Regions from separate parts of the Streptomyces sp. NPDC056503 genome, predicted to be linked through region 3. Evidence: riboswitches for the same ligand, from Rfam matches in the RefSeq annotation. Region 3 holds a riboswitch; each other region holds the start of a gene.
What was found. A riboswitch is a leader RNA that binds a small molecule or an ion and turns the genes downstream of it on or off. The one in region 3 is predicted to bind cyclic di-AMP.

Region 1 (3,483 bases), on a different contig from region 3:
CGCGCTCACCGCGCTCGGCGGCCCGGGCGCGCTGGTCGTCTCCGACGCCGCCAACCACGCCTCGATCGTGGACGGCTGCCGGCTCGCCCGCGCGGAGGTCGCGGTCGTCCCGCACGCCGACCCCGAGGCCGTACGCAAGACGCTCGACGCGCACGAGGGGCGGCGGGCGCTCGCCGTCAGCGACTCCGTCTTCTCCGTCGACGGCGACCGGGCCCCGCTGGAGGAACTCGCCGCCGCCTGCCGCGAGCACGGCGCCGGGCTCGTCGTCGACGACGCGCACGGCTTCGGCGTCCTCGGCGCGGGCGGCCGGGGCGCGCTTCACGGCGCCGGGCTCGCCGGCGACGAGGACGTGGTGGCCACCCTCACCCTCTCCAAGTCGCTGGGCAGCCAGGGCGGTGCGGTCCTGGGTCCGGCCCGGGTGATCGAGCACCTGGTCAACGCGGCGCGCACCTTCATCTTCGACACCGGGCTCGCCCCGGCCGCCACCGGCGCGGCGCTCGCGAGCCTGCGGCTGATCGCCGCCGACCCGGGGCTCGCCGAGCGGGCGCGGACGGTCGCCGTGACGCTGCACCGGATGCTCACCGAGGCCGGGTTCGCCTCGGCCCGGCCCGACGCGGCCGTGGTCTCGGTCCGCGCGCCGGGGCCCGAGGAGGCGCTGCGGTGGGCGGCCGACTGTCGTGAACGGGGGCTGTCCGTGGGCTGCTTCCGGCCCCCGTCCGTGCCCGACGGCGTCTCGCGGCTGCGGCTGACGGCCCGCGCGGACCTGACGGACGCGGAGATCGAGCGGGCGGTCGCCACGATCGCGGGGACCGCGCCGGCCGGCGCCCGCTGAGCACCGCGCGGCGGCCATGAACCGTCGACAGACCGAGAGTTCACCGCTTCGGGCGACAGAACGGGGCATATCTCGGGAGAACGACCCACCCGCGCGCCGGATCGGTGGGAGGCTGACGCGGAGCGCGATCCGGGGCGACGGCCCCGGCGGGAAAGGGACGACGTCGCCATGGCAGATCACCAGGAAGCATCCGTCACCCTGCCGAGCGATCCCGCCGCGGTCGCCACGGCGCGGAGGTTCGTGGCGGAGGTGCTCGGCCGCTGGGGTCTGGAGGACGGCGGCGACACGGCGGACTCGATCCGGCTGATGGTGTCGGAGCTGACGACCAACGCGGTGCTGCACACCTTCGGACAGTCGCCCACCTTCACGGTCGAGCTCCACCTCGACCGTGAGGAGGTCCTGCGGATCGGCGTCACCGACAGCCATCCGCGCTTCCCGCGGCGGCTGCCGGCCGCCGTCCAGCAGGACAACGGCCGCGGCATGGTGATCATCCGGGTCCTCGCGGCGGAGGCCGGCGGACGGCTCTCGGTCACGGCGACCGCCGAGGGCGGCAAGACCGTGTGGATCACGCTGCCCTGGGCCGTGGCCGCCGTCCCCGCCTGCTGAACCGGTTCTCCGGCACGGCCCGGCGGAGGAGGAACGGGGGCGCCTGCGGTGAGGGGTGCGGCGGCGCCACCGCACCCGGGGACACCACCGCAGGCGCCGGTGGGTCAGCGCACGCGACCGTAGAAGACCTTCGAGGACCAGATCCTGTCGAGCTTCACCCAGGAGCCGGTCTTGGGCGAGTGCCAGATCTTGCCGCTACCGGCGTAGATCCCCACGTGGTAGACCCTGCCGCCCGAGTGGAAGAAGACCAGATCGCCCTTCTGCCGGCTGGAGGCGGAGATGTGCCGGGTGTTGTTGTACTGCTGCTGCGCGGTGCGGGGCAGCGACTTTCCCGCCTTCTTGTACGCGTAGACCGTGAGTCCGGAGCAGTCGAAGCGGGTGGGCCCCGCCGCGCCGTACCGGTAGGGCGCGCCCTTCTTGGAAGCGGCGACGCCCAGTGCCTTCGTCGCGTGGGAGGTGGCTGCCTGGGCCTCGGGTGCGGCCCCCGGGGCGAGGAGCGTGCCGCCGACGGCGGCGAGGGTGAGAGCCGAGACGGCTCCGGCCCGGGACAGCAGGGACGGGACATGCATCTGCGCGGTCATGCGCAACCCTTCGTCAGCCGCCTGTGAAGGATGACCTGTCGGGTTCGGGCAGGCGAAGATGCCCGGCCGCGGCTGCGGCTTCACCCCGAGGGACGGCCGCGCTGGGGATACAGCGCGGTCGACCCGTACTGCTCGGGTCCTCCACTCCTGCCGATCCACTCCTGTCGACCAGACGTCCGGGACGGCGGCAGGACTCGGCGTCCGCCCGGACCGCCCCGCCTGGGTGGCGGGGGCTTGTCGTCGTCGAGGATCTTGACCCACGGATCGGGCGAAAACCGAGCGGAAACGGCGTTATGTGAGGCTCCTCACGACTGATCCATACGGGTGGACAAGACGGTTTCGTGATCGTCGTAGGTTTGGCCGACGAGCCTCGTACCAGCGTCGGAATGCCCGATTCCGCCAAATGCGTACACCTGTTGCGCAACTCGCACACTTCACCTGTCGATTTCGCGACTACGCCGAACGGGGGACGATTCCTGCGTCCCGTGTCGGCCGTCCGGGGCTCGACACGACACGACGGAATGTCAACTCGCCCGCGCTCCGGGCACGGTGACACGAGCCGCCCGCCGCTCGCCGTCCAACACCCGCAGGGCGCAGGCCAATGTCTCGGCGTGGACCTCGCTCTCGCCCCGCATATGCATGAGCGTCAGGGCCTCGCGCAGCGCCTCCACCCGCCCGACCAGCGCCTGGGCGGCCCGCAGGGCTCCATAGGTATGCGATCCCCTGGATGGATTGATCTTTCCCAGGAGGTCCACGACTTCGAGGTACGCGTCGATCAACTGCCCCTCGGCGCGCGTCAGGGCGGGCAGCGGCGGAAGCTCCGGCACCATCGCGGCCTCACCGCGCTGCCGGTGCGCCGGAGCCGGCCCGGCGCGTGCCGACGACGTCGTCGACCAGGCCGTAGGCGAGTGCGGCCGGCGCGTCGAGGACGGTCGTGCGGTCGGTGTCGGCGGCGACCCCCTCCGGGTCCCGGCCGGTGTACGAGGAGAGGAGGTCCGTCATCACGTCGCGCAGTCGAAGCAGTTCGCGTGCCTGGAGGTCCAGGTCCGAGAGCTGGCCGGTGAGCGGTTCGTCGAGGACCGGCTGGCGCAGGGTGACCCGGGCGCCGGGCAGCATCAGGCGCTTGCCGGGCGTCCCCGCGGCGAGCAGGACCGCCGCCGTGGACCCGGCCTGGCCGAGGCAGGTGGTCTCCACGTCGCTCGCCAGGCTGCGCATCGTGTCGTGGATCGCGGTCATCGCGGTGACGGAGCCGCCGGGGGAGTTGAGGTAGAGCGCGATGTCCCGCCCGGGATCCGCGTGGTCCAGGTGGAGGAGCTGGGCGATCACGTCGCTCGCGGCGACGTCGTCGACCGCCGTGCCGAGGAAGACGATCCGGTTCTCCAGGAGCTTCGCGTACGGGTCGAGGGTCCGGGTGCCGTACGAGGTCCGCTCCGAGAACTCCGGCAGTACGTGGCGTGCGTCCAT
Region 2 (3,483 bases), on a different contig from region 3:
CGCTGGCGCTCTCCTCGATGCGGGCCCGCCGCGCCGCGCGCGCGGTGGCGTCCCGTACGTACGGCAAGGCGGGCTCACGGACGGTCGGCGAGTACGAGTCCTTCGCCACGACCCTCGCCTTCCTGCGCGAGCGGGCCCGCCGGGGCACGGTCCCGGTGCCGGACTTCGCCGCGCGCGAGCAGGAGCTGCTGCACCACCTGTGGGCGCGCCGGACGACGGCCTCGCCCGCGCTCTCGTACGCGGCGCGGGCCACCGGCCGGGTGTGGGTGCCGCCGCAGTACCTGGACTACGGCGGCTACAACCCCTACAAGGGGTAGCCCTCAGTCCTCAGTCCTCGGTCGTCCCGGAGGCCGGCGTCTCGGCGTCCGGCGTCTCGGAGGCCTCCGTCAGGCGGGCCAGTTCCTCCGCCGTCAGGGTCAGGTCGGCGACCGCCACGAGCGCGGGCAGCTGCTCGACCGTGCGGGCCGAGGCGATCGGCGCGGCGACGGTGGGGCGGGAGGCGAGCCAGGCGAGGGCGACGGTCGCGGGCTCGGCGCCGTGGGCCTCGGCGACCTCGTCGAGGGCGGCGAGCACGGCCTGTCCGCGCGCGGTCCCGGCGAGCCGGGAGGCGCCGGCGGCGCGGACGCTCTCGACGGTGCGGCCCGGCCGGTACTTGCCGGTGAGGAAGCCGGCGGCGAGACCGTAGTAGGGGACGGCGGCGAGGCCCGTCTCGGCGGCGGTGTCGAGGAGCGGGCCCTCGTACTTCCCGCGCGCGACGAGGTTGTACTCGGGCTGGAGGGCCACGTACCGGGCGAGCCCCTCGGCCTCGGCGAAGTCGAGGGAGGCCCGCAGCCGCTCGGGGGTGATGTTGGAGGCGGCGACGGCCCGCACCTTGCCGTCCCTCACCAGCTGGTCGAGGGCGGTGACGATCTCCTCCACCGGCACGGTCTCGTCGTCGAAGTGCGTGTAGTAGAGGTCGATGTAGTCGGTGCCGAGGCGGCGCAGGGACTCCTCCACACCGGCCTTGACGGTGGTGGCGGACAGGCCCTTGAAGCGGGAGTGGGCGCCGACCTTGGTGGCGACGACGACGTCGGAGCGGTTGCCGCGGGCGGCCAGCCAGCGGCCGATGATCGTCTCGGACTCTCCGCCCTCGTTGCCCTCGACCCACTCGGAGTAGACATCGGCGGTATCCACGAAGTTGCCGCCGGCGGCGGCGTAGGCGTCGAGGACGGCGAAGGACTGCCGCTCGTCGGCGCTCCAGCCGAAGACGTTGCCGCCGAGGGAGAGCGGGAAGACACGCAGGTCGGAGGTGCCCAGCGGGCGCAGAGGTGAGGTCATGAAGTGACCAACCCCCTGCGCCGCCGGGCGTATTCCGGTCGAGGAGCCTGAACCCCGACCGGAACGCTCACGGGTCGGGGATCAGACCGACAGGCCCTTGGAGCGCAGCCACTCCGCCGGGTCGATGCCCGAGCCGTCGGGAGTGTGGACCTCCATGTGGAGGTGGGGGCCGGTGACGTTGCCGGTGGCGCCGACGCGGCCGATGGTCTCGCCGGTGGTGACGGTCTGGCCGGCGGCGACGGTCATCGAGGAGAGGTGGCAGTACCAGACCTCGGTGCCGTCCTCCAGCTCCAGGACGATCCGGTAGCCGTACGAGCCGGACCAGCCGGCCGACTTGATCGTGCCGCCGTGCACCGCCTTGAGCGGGGTGCCGGTGGGCGCCGCGAAGTCGAGGCCCGTGTGGTAGCCGGAGGACCACATCGAGCCGGACTGCATGTAGGTGGAGGTGAGGGTGTACGAGGAGAGCGGCATCGAGTAGCTGGCGGCCAGCTTGGCGAGCCGCTCGGCCTCGGCCTTCTCGGCGGCGATGCGCTCGGCCTCGGCCTTCTCGGCGGCGAGCCGCTCCGCCTCCGCCTTGGCCTTCGCCTCGGCCTCGGCCTTCGCGGCGGCGTCGGCCTTGGCCTGGGCGTCCGCGGCGGCCTTCTCGGCGGCCAGCTTCTCGGCGGCGAGCTTCTCGGCGTCCACGGCGGCCTGCTGCTGCTGTTCGGCCTGCTGGAGGATGCGGGCGCGCAGGGCCTCGCCGGCGTCGGCGGTGGAGGCGGTGCGCTCCTCGGCCTCGGTGCCGGCGGCGGTGTCGGCCGGGGCGGTGTACGTGACCGAGGTCAGCGGCTTCGCGGCGACGCCGCCCGCCGCGACCGGCACGGACTCGCGCACCGAGGCGGTCGGCTCCTCGTCGCCGCCGGGCAGGAGGTCGCCGACGCCGGGCAGGTCGTGGGCGTCCGGCAGCCCCAGGTCGGGCAGGTCGGGGAGGGAGATGGCGACGGGGGCCTTCTCCTGCGCGGTGGCGAGGCCGCCCGCGCCGACGGCGGCGATGACGCCGACGCCGAGGACGGTGGAGGAGCGGGCGAAGTTGGAGCGCTGCTTCACGACCCGGTGCCGGCCGCCGGAGCGGGTCTCGGCGCGCAGGGAGCCCTCGGTCGGGTTCCACTCTCCGGGCGCGGGGGTGAAGGAGGCGGTTTCGTACGCGCCCGGCGCGAAGCCGTCCGGGTCGTCCGCTCCGACGCCACCCCGGGCGCCGAAGGGATCGAAGGGGGCTTCGGGTACGGGGGTGTTGGACGCCACGGAGGCGCGCTCCTTTCCTTCCTTCTCGCCTACCGGGTTAGCTGACGGGTTCGGAGCAGGAAGGTCTCCTACGGGCGTCTTCGCACGGAAGAGGTGCGAGGGGCCCGATTCACCCCAAGGGTTGGTTCCCCGGTTCCCTTACGGGATTCGGCGCGTGCGCGCGGAGCCGCCTCTTGCGGCGGCTGGGACGACCGCGCTGCGTTATCGAACGTTAATAGACACGACGGTCCGATTCCAAGCCGTTCCCCTTGATCATTCATTGAATTGGCAGGGATTCGCCCGAGTTGACCCCCCTTCAGTGACACCCCGCCCAACCCCGTGAATCTGACGTTATGTCAATTGTTATCTCTGTGAGACCCCTCGGGCACGGAACGTGACCGACCCCGTGGGTCCTCCCGCTCACCGGCCGGGCGGCACCACCGGCATCGTCCGCCGCCGCTCCGGCGCCCCGGCCGTCGGCCGGCTCACCGCGAGCAGCGCCATGTCGTCCGTCGAACCGCCGCCGGTGTGCCGCCGCACGTCGTCCACGAGCGCGTCGAGCAGCTCCTCCGGCCCGGGGAAGACCGCCCCCGCGAGCCGGGCCGCCGGATCGTAGAAGGCCCCGTGCCCGTCCCGCGCCTCCGACAGCCCGTCCGTGTAGAACAGCAGCGTCGCGCCCGGCGGGTAGGGCCGCTCGTCGGCCTGGTCCGGCCAGACCGACAGCTCCCCCATGCCGAGCGGCAGCGCCGCCTCGGCCGGCTCGACCGGCTCCAGGCGCCCGTCCCCGTACAGCAGCAGCGGCGGCGGATGCCCCCGGTTCACGATCCGTACGGCCCCGCCCTCGCGCGGGATCTCGGCGAGCACCGCCGTCGTGAACCCCTCGAAGGCGTCCAGCCCCTCGCGCCG
Region 3 (3,483 bases):
CCGGGGTCACGGCCCCCACGCTGCTGGTCGTCGGCGGGAGCGACGAGCTCGTCCTGGACCTCAACCGGCGGGCCGGGGCGCTGCTGCGCTGCGAGAGCCGGGTCGAGGTCGTGCCCGGCGCCGGCCACCTCTTCGAGGAGCCGGGGGCCCTGGAGGAGGTGGCGGCGCTGGCGGCGGACTGGTTCACCGGCCACTTCGGGGTGGCCGCGGGCGGCCCGGATCCGAACAGACTGGATCCGAACAGACTGGATCCGAACAGACTGGATCCGAACAGACCGGATCCGAACGGGCGGGATCAGTAGGCGCCGTTGACGTTGTCGATGGAGCCGTAGCGGTCGGCCGCGTAGTTGCAGGCCGCGGTGATGTTCGCGACGGGGTCGTACGGGTCGAGCGAGGTGCCCGGCACGTGGTAGGCCGTGAACGTCGGGTCGATGACCTGGAGCAGGCCCTTGGAGGGGGTGCCCTTCACGGCGTTGGAGTCCCAGAGGTTGACGGCGCGGGGGTTGCCGGAGGACTCGCGCATCACGTTGCGGAGGATGCCGTCGTACGAGCCGGGGATGCCGTAGCGGGCCATGACGTCGAGCGACTCGCGGATCCAGCCGTCGAGGTTGTCGGCGTACTGGGTGGCGGCGGCGGGCACGGCCTTGACGGAGGCCGGCTGGGCCTGGACCACCGGGGCCGCCGCGCGGGCGGCGGAGCGGCTCGCCCGTTCGGCGGAACCGGCCGAGGCGGGCTTGGCGGCGGGCTTGGCGTCGCTCTTGGACGCGGAGTCGGCGGAGCTCTTCCGGGCCTTCTTCTCCGGCGCGGGGGCGGCCTTCGCGGAATCCCGACGAATCGTCAGTTCAAGGCCCGGGTGAATGAGTGACGGGTTGTCACCCACGGCCGTCCTGTTGGCCTGGTAAATCGACTTCCAGCCGCCCTGAATTCCCTTTCGGTGGGCGATCAGGGAAAGCGAGTCGCCCTTCACGACGGTGTACGCGCGGGCGGCGGCGGGCGCGGCGGGGGCCTGCGCGGGCACGGCGGCCCGGACGGCCTGAGCGGTGACGGCGGCGGCCGGTGCGGCGGTGCTCGCGACGGGCTCGGCGCCGGCCGTGGCGGGCACGACCAGGGGCAGGGCGAGGGCCACGCCGCCGGTGCCGGCGAAGGCGATACCTCGGGAGACGGGGCGGCGTCGGGGGCGGCGGTGCTTGCCGTGAGCGGGCATGACGGTTTCCTCTCCGGCGCCTGCGAGGTGAGCTGTCGGGTTCGGACTGGAGCTGTCCGGCCGCGCGCACGCGGCTTCACCCCGAGCCGTTCCGGATGGCCGGACCGGCGGTGTGGTGGGTCCCCCGCTCCTGCCGTCGGGTGAAATGGGAGGTCTTTCGGACGGTGGCAGGATTCGGCGATCCGTCCGAATGGAGGTGACCGTAGGCGAGGAATACGGCGGGGAACAAGACGGGAATGCGGGTGAAAAGGAGCACCGAAGATCGAACGTGTCGAATTCAAGATCTACCGTTTCGGCGCCCCTTCCCGAATCCCTTGTGCCGCACGGCTCGTGACGGGTGGCGGGGCGTCGGCGGGGCGGGGGGAGTGAGTCGCGTCACTGGGGGCGCAATGTCCGAATAGGGCGGCTCGCTACCTTCGGGGAATTGTGCGGCGTAATGCCCTCCCTGTGTGTCGGTGAAGGGGGCGACACGCTCGGAGCATAAGTCGCAAACCAGACATCTCTCGCTAATGATGTGGGAATGTCCTCCCCCGCCCCGCTGCTGGATCCCGACGCCTTCGACCCCGACGCCCTCGACCGTGAGGCGGCCCGCCTCTACGAGAGCGCCGCCTGGGAACGGCTGCTCTCCCCTGCTCCTGCCCCCACCCCGGTGCCGGCGCCCGACCCCGGCCCCGTGCCCGCGACCGCTCCCGGCCCCGCGCCCGCGCCCGAGGCCTGGCGGAGTCTCCTCTCCGTCCCCGTGGACCGGCTGGTCGCCGACGCGCTGGGCGCGCTCGACGCGCTTCCCCCGCCCCCGCCCGCCGAGCGTCCGCTGCCCGGCCGGCTCGGGGCCGCCCTCCCGGACCGGCTGCACGTCTGGCGCAGGATCGGCCGGGCCGACGTGCGTCCCTCCGTCCACCTCGCGTACGCGCGCAGGGTGCTGACCGAGTGGGGCTGGCAGAACACCCCGTACAGGCTGCGCGACGCGCGCGGCGCCCGGTGCCTCTGCGGCGCGCTGCTCGCCGCCCACCGGCTCGGCCACGGCAGCGCGTCCACCATGAACGAGGCCGGCGCCTGGATCATGACCGAGCTGCGGTCCCGGGGGTGGCACGGGCTCATCGGCCCCTGGAACCGCGCCCCGGGGCGTACCGCCGAGGAGGCGCTCGCGCTCGTCGACGCCACGATCCGGCGCGCGGCCCTGGCCGGGAGGTGAGGGCTCTGCGGGCCGGTCAGCCGGTGACGCTCGGCGCGCCCGTCTCGATGTGGCCGGTGTAGCGGCGGGACCAGGTGCCGTCGATGTCGGCCAGGACCGTGAAGTCGTACCAGCCGTCCGCGTAGGCCACCGCGTTGAAGTAGTCCTCCCGGGACGAGCCGGCCGCGACGGTGTACGTCCACGGGCCGTCCGTGCGGTAGGCGTGGGAGCGGATGGTGAAGGAGACCGGGCCGCCGGAGGCGTTGGTCATCCGGAACCAGATCGCCGTCTTCCCGGTGCCCGGCTCGGTGGCGAAGCGCGCCGCCACCTCGATCGCCTTGCCCGCCTTGGACGCGTCGCCGATGAAGCGGCGGAGGAAGCGGTTCGGGCCCATCATCGAGATGTCGTACTTCCCCGAGCCCGAGCCGAGCCCGATGTTGAAGTAGTCCGTGGCCGTGGTGTCCGGGTCGACCGTGTACTGCCAGGCGGCCGTGTCGCGGTGCTGGTGCGGGTGGATCGAGAAGTGGGCGGCGCGGCGGGCCTGCGGGCCCTGATTGGTCATGGAGAACCAGGCGAGGATCTTGCCGGCGGCGCCGAACTCGAAGCGGTCCAGGTTGCCGTTCGGCTGGTAGGGGAGCGCCCGTGCCGGCCGGGTGCCGGGTTCCTGGGCGGGCAGCGCGTTGTTCTGCGGCGCGGGGTTCGGCAGCGGGGCGCAGGTGGACATGCCGATGACCTTCGCCGTCGACGGCAGGCCGCCGGGGACCCCGTACACCGGGTGGGCGAAGTCGAAGACGCCGGTGAGGTCGCCGGTCACCTTCCGGCGCCAGGCGCTGATGTTCGGGCAGGTCGCCGGGGTGCCGAGGGCGGCGGTCCAGGTCTCCAGGAAGCGCAGGACGGAGGTGTGGTCGAAGACCTCGGAGCTGACCCAGCCGCCCCGCGTCCACGGCGACATCACCACCATGGGGACCCGGAAGCCGAGGCCGATCGGGACGCCGTCGAGGTACTCGCCGGGGGTTCCGGGCGGGGCGACCGGCGGCGGCACGTGGTCGAAGAAGCCGTCGTTCTCGTCGTAGTTGAGGATCATCACCGTCGAGTCGAAGACCTCGGG
Region 4 (3,483 bases), on a different contig from region 3:
TGGTCGAGGAGGCGGCCGCGGACCGCGAGGTTGGCGTAGCGGAAGCCCTCGTGGTCCGGCAGCTGGTCGGCGAGGAGGACCGCGAAGCGGTCGGCCCAGCCGACGTAGGTCCCGTCGGGTCCGGGGTCCCCGACGCCCTCGGTGAAGCTGTCACCGATCGCCGCGTACGACCCGAATGACCCGAACGTGTTCTCGTCTGTTGCTCTCGAATCGTCTGCCACGGAAGCACATCCTTCCTTTTCGGATGTGACCTACGCGACCGTAAGGAGGGGTTGACGGCGGGTGACATATGCCACCGATAAAGAATTTGCCAAGCCGGAATAGGGCGAAGGCCCGGCACCAGGGTGCCGGGCCTTCGTGCGGCCGCGGGGCCGGACGGGTCAGATCGAGACGCCGTGCTGGCGCAGGTAGGCCAGCGGGTCGACGTCCGAGCCGTAGCTCGGCGAGGTGCGGATCTCGAAGTGCAGGTGCGGGCCGGTCGAGTTGCCGGTGGAACCCGAGAGGCCGATCTGCTGGCCGCCGCTCACCGACTGGCCGGCGGAGACGGCCAGGGAGGAGAGGTGGGCGTACTGCGAGTAGTTGCCGTCGGCGTGCTGGATGACGACCTCGTTGCCGTAGGCGCCGCTCCAGCCGGCGGAGACGACCGTGCCGGCGCCGACGGCGCGGACGGTGGTGCCGGAGGAGGCGATGAAGTCGGCACCGGTGTGGTAGCCGGAGGACCACATGGCACCGGCGGTCCGGTACGAGGTGGAGACGCCGCCGGCGACCGGGGTGACCCAGCCGGAGGAGGAGGACTGGGCGGCGGCGGCCGGGGCCGCGGCGCGCTCGGTGGAGCGGGAGGCGCGGGTCTGCTCGCCGGAGGACGGGGCCTCCTGGGTGACCTTCGCCTCGGCCTTCGGGGCGGCCTTGGCGGCGGCCTTCGGGGCGGCCTTGGCGGCGGCCTTCGGCGCGGCCTTGGCGGCGGCGGCCTTGGCGGGGTTCTTGGCGCCGAGGGTGAGCTTCATGCCCGGGAAGATCAGCGAGGGGTTCCCGCCGACGACCTGGCGGTTGTCGGCGTAGAGCCGCTCCCAGCCGCCGGCGACGTCGTGGTCGGCGGCGATCTTGGACAGGTAGTCGCCGGCGACCACGGAGTACGTGGTCGGGGCGGCGGCCTTGGCGGCCGGGGCGGCGGCCTGGACCTGCGCGGCGGCGACGGCCACGGTGCCGGAGACGGCGGCCGGGGCGGCCTGCTCGGCGGCGTGGGCGCCGGTGGCGCCGATCAGCGGCAGGGCGACGACGGCGCCACCGGTGCCGGCGGCGACGAGGCCACGGGTGATCAGGGTGGACTTCTGGCGGCGGTGCTTACCCTTCGCGGGCATGGCGAATTCCTCTCCGGCGCCTGCGAGGTGAGCTGTCGGGTTCGGACTGGAGATGTCCGGCCGCGTTTCTCACGCGGCTTCACCCCGAGCCGTCCTGCGTCGCGGGACCGGCGTACTTCCTTGGGTCCCCCGCTCCTGCCACGCATGGGTGGGTGCGAATTCCGGACGGTGGCAGGATTCGGCGGTCCGACCGGATTGACGGCGACGCTAGACGAGCGGGGTCGGCGCGAACAAGCCATGGAATTCGCCGGACATTCCGGGACGATCTTCGGCCCCGGAATTCCGGTCACCCTCCGTGGATGACGGTCCCTCGATTCCCTTTTCGGGGAGGGAGGTTGGGCCGGGCGGTCGGCCACGATCCGTCACTTCTATGACCCTGCTCACGCACGGAATTCCATCTCCCCCGCAACCAGGGCGCGTTACCTCAAGACCTTCCAATACGGACAGATCGCCCATTACCGACCAGGGGGGTGCGCCGCGCCGCGCTCGACGGGATGATTGCGGGGGGAACCGATCCCGTCCCGGCCCCGCGAACGCCTACCCCCAGGAGCATCCGTGACGCAGCAGCTGCCGCAGGTCCAGCCCCTCGAACCCGGCGAGCCCGAGCTCGCGGCGGTCCGCAACTTCCGGGACGTGGCCGGCCTGCCGACCACGGACGGGCGCGCCGTCCGGCCCGGCGCCCTCTTCCGCAGCGGCCACCTCGCCGACGCCACCGAGTCCGACGCGGCCTTCCTCTCCGACCTCGGCCTGCACACGATCTTCGACTTCCGCAACGCCGCCGACGCCAAGGTGGAGGGCCCGGACGTCGAGCTCCCGGGCGTGCGGAACGTGAACATACCCCTGAGCGACCCCGCCGACGGCAAGGAGTTCTGGCGGATGGTCCGCGAGGGCGACCTCGACACGCTGCGGGGCCTGCTGGGCGACGGCAAGGCCGCGGAGCGGATGACCTCCTCGTACCGCCGGATGATCGTGGAGCGGACCGCCGAGCACAGCCGGGTCCTGCACTCCCTCGCCGAGGAGGCCGTCCCGGCCCTGATGCACTGCGCGGCCGGCAAGGACCGCGCCGGACTCTCGATCGCGATCACCCTGCTCGCGCTGGGCGTGGAGCGCGAGGCCATCGAGGCCGACTACGTGAAGTCCGACGCTCCGCACCGCCGCTACAAGGTGCGCCGCAGCTCCACCGCCCGGGACGCGATGGCGCCCGAGGTGATGGAGCTGCTGAGCCCGCTCTTCGACGCGCGGGTGGAGTACCTGCGGGCCGCCTTCGAGACGATCGACGCGACCTGGGGCTCCGTGGACGCCTACCTCGCGGAGGGCCTGAAGCTGGCGCCCGAGACCCGCGAGCGGCTGCGGGAGCGCTTCCTCACCGAGGCGTGAGCGGCCGCTCCCGGGGGTCCGGCTACTGGTTCTGCCCGCCCAGCATGAAGAGCAGGTAGAGGAAGCCGGCGAAGAGGTGACCGGCGACCAGGTAGGCGAAGAGGCGGAGCACCAGCCCCTTGGGGAACTTCCCCTCGCCGCGCTCTTCGCCGGTGACCGGGGCAGAATTCACGGACTTGTCGGACATGTCGACCAACCCTTCGGGGGCTCAGCGGGGGTGCGGGGCGCCGCCGCCCAGGCACGTCTCGGCGGCGGGGCTCTGCAGGAGCGTGTGGACGAACAGCACCTCGGCACCGGCGCGGCCGGCCGCGCCGATCCGGTGCGGGGTCAGCGAGTCGAAGTGCGCGCTGTCCCCGGGATCGAGCAGGTGGACCGCCTCGCCGAGCGCGAGCCTGACCTGCCCCTCCAGGACGTGCAGCCACTCCTCGCCGGGATGGACGCGCACGATGTCGGCGCGGGTCGCGTACGGCACGTGGACGCGCAGGCACTGCATGGCCCGCCCCGCGCCGCCGGCCTGCCGGTAGATCCAGCCGTCGGCCTCGACGGGGTCGGAGCGGTCGGCCCGGATCACGGGGTCGCGTTCGGGCGGGGTCTCCCCGAGCAGCTCGGCGACCGTCGTACCGTAGATACGGGCGAGGGCCAGCAGCATCGGCAGCGAGGGCTGCCGGTTCCCGGTCTCCAGCCGCGAGAGGTGCGCCGGGGAGAGCCCGGCGCGCTGCGCGGCCGCCTCCAGGGTGAGCCCCCGGCG

Region 1: linked by a shared signal. The riboswitch ahead of ACFQ8C_RS36300 (C40 family peptidase) and the one ahead of ACFQ8C_RS03210 (transglycosylase SLT domain-containing protein) in region 3 are both predicted to bind cyclic di-AMP.
Region 2: linked by a shared signal. The riboswitch ahead of ACFQ8C_RS24130 (M23 family metallopeptidase) and the one ahead of ACFQ8C_RS03210 (transglycosylase SLT domain-containing protein) in region 3 are both predicted to bind cyclic di-AMP.
Region 4: linked by a shared signal. The riboswitch ahead of ACFQ8C_RS02735 (peptidoglycan DD-metalloendopeptidase family protein) and the one ahead of ACFQ8C_RS03210 (transglycosylase SLT domain-containing protein) in region 3 are both predicted to bind cyclic di-AMP.

The regions. Positions count from the first base shown of each region.
Region 1 is NZ_JBHTST010000235.1:1,689-5,171, forward strand. Features, by position in the region: gene ACFQ8C_RS36290 (8-amino-7-oxononanoate synthase) at 1-832, shown strand, start outside; gene ACFQ8C_RS36295 (ATP-binding protein) at 1,001-1,438, shown strand; gene ACFQ8C_RS36300 (C40 family peptidase) at 1,543-2,019, opposite strand; cyclic di-AMP (ydaO/yuaA leader) riboswitch at 2,023-2,229, opposite strand; gene ACFQ8C_RS36305 (hypothetical protein) at 2,544-2,849, opposite strand; gene ACFQ8C_RS36310 (ATP-dependent Clp protease proteolytic subunit) at 2,857-3,483, opposite strand.
Region 2 is NZ_JBHTST010000087.1:20,869-24,351, forward strand. Features, by position in the region: gene ACFQ8C_RS24120 (PrsW family intramembrane metalloprotease) at 1-317, shown strand, start outside; gene ACFQ8C_RS24125 (aldo/keto reductase) at 328-1,317, opposite strand; gene ACFQ8C_RS24130 (M23 family metallopeptidase) at 1,399-2,598, opposite strand; cyclic di-AMP (ydaO/yuaA leader) riboswitch at 2,610-2,761, opposite strand; gene ACFQ8C_RS24135 (PP2C family protein-serine/threonine phosphatase) at 2,998-3,483, opposite strand, start outside.
Region 3 is NZ_JBHTST010000006.1:74,291-77,773, forward strand. Features, by position in the region: gene ACFQ8C_RS03205 (phosphoribosyltransferase family protein) at 1-302, shown strand, start outside; gene ACFQ8C_RS03210 (transglycosylase SLT domain-containing protein) at 296-1,204, opposite strand; cyclic di-AMP (ydaO/yuaA leader) riboswitch at 1,209-1,394, opposite strand; gene ACFQ8C_RS03215 (hypothetical protein) at 1,725-2,396, shown strand; gene ACFQ8C_RS03220 (phosphocholine-specific phospholipase C) at 2,413-3,483, opposite strand, start outside.
Region 4 is NZ_JBHTST010000005.1:98,258-101,740, forward strand. Features, by position in the region: gene ACFQ8C_RS02730 (SGNH/GDSL hydrolase family protein) at 1-221, opposite strand, end outside; gene ACFQ8C_RS02735 (peptidoglycan DD-metalloendopeptidase family protein) at 381-1,358, opposite strand; cyclic di-AMP (ydaO/yuaA leader) riboswitch at 1,363-1,519, opposite strand; gene ACFQ8C_RS02740 (tyrosine-protein phosphatase) at 1,914-2,735, shown strand; gene ACFQ8C_RS02745 (DUF6126 family protein) at 2,758-2,922, opposite strand; gene ACFQ8C_RS02750 (helix-turn-helix domain-containing protein) at 2,944-3,483, opposite strand, start outside.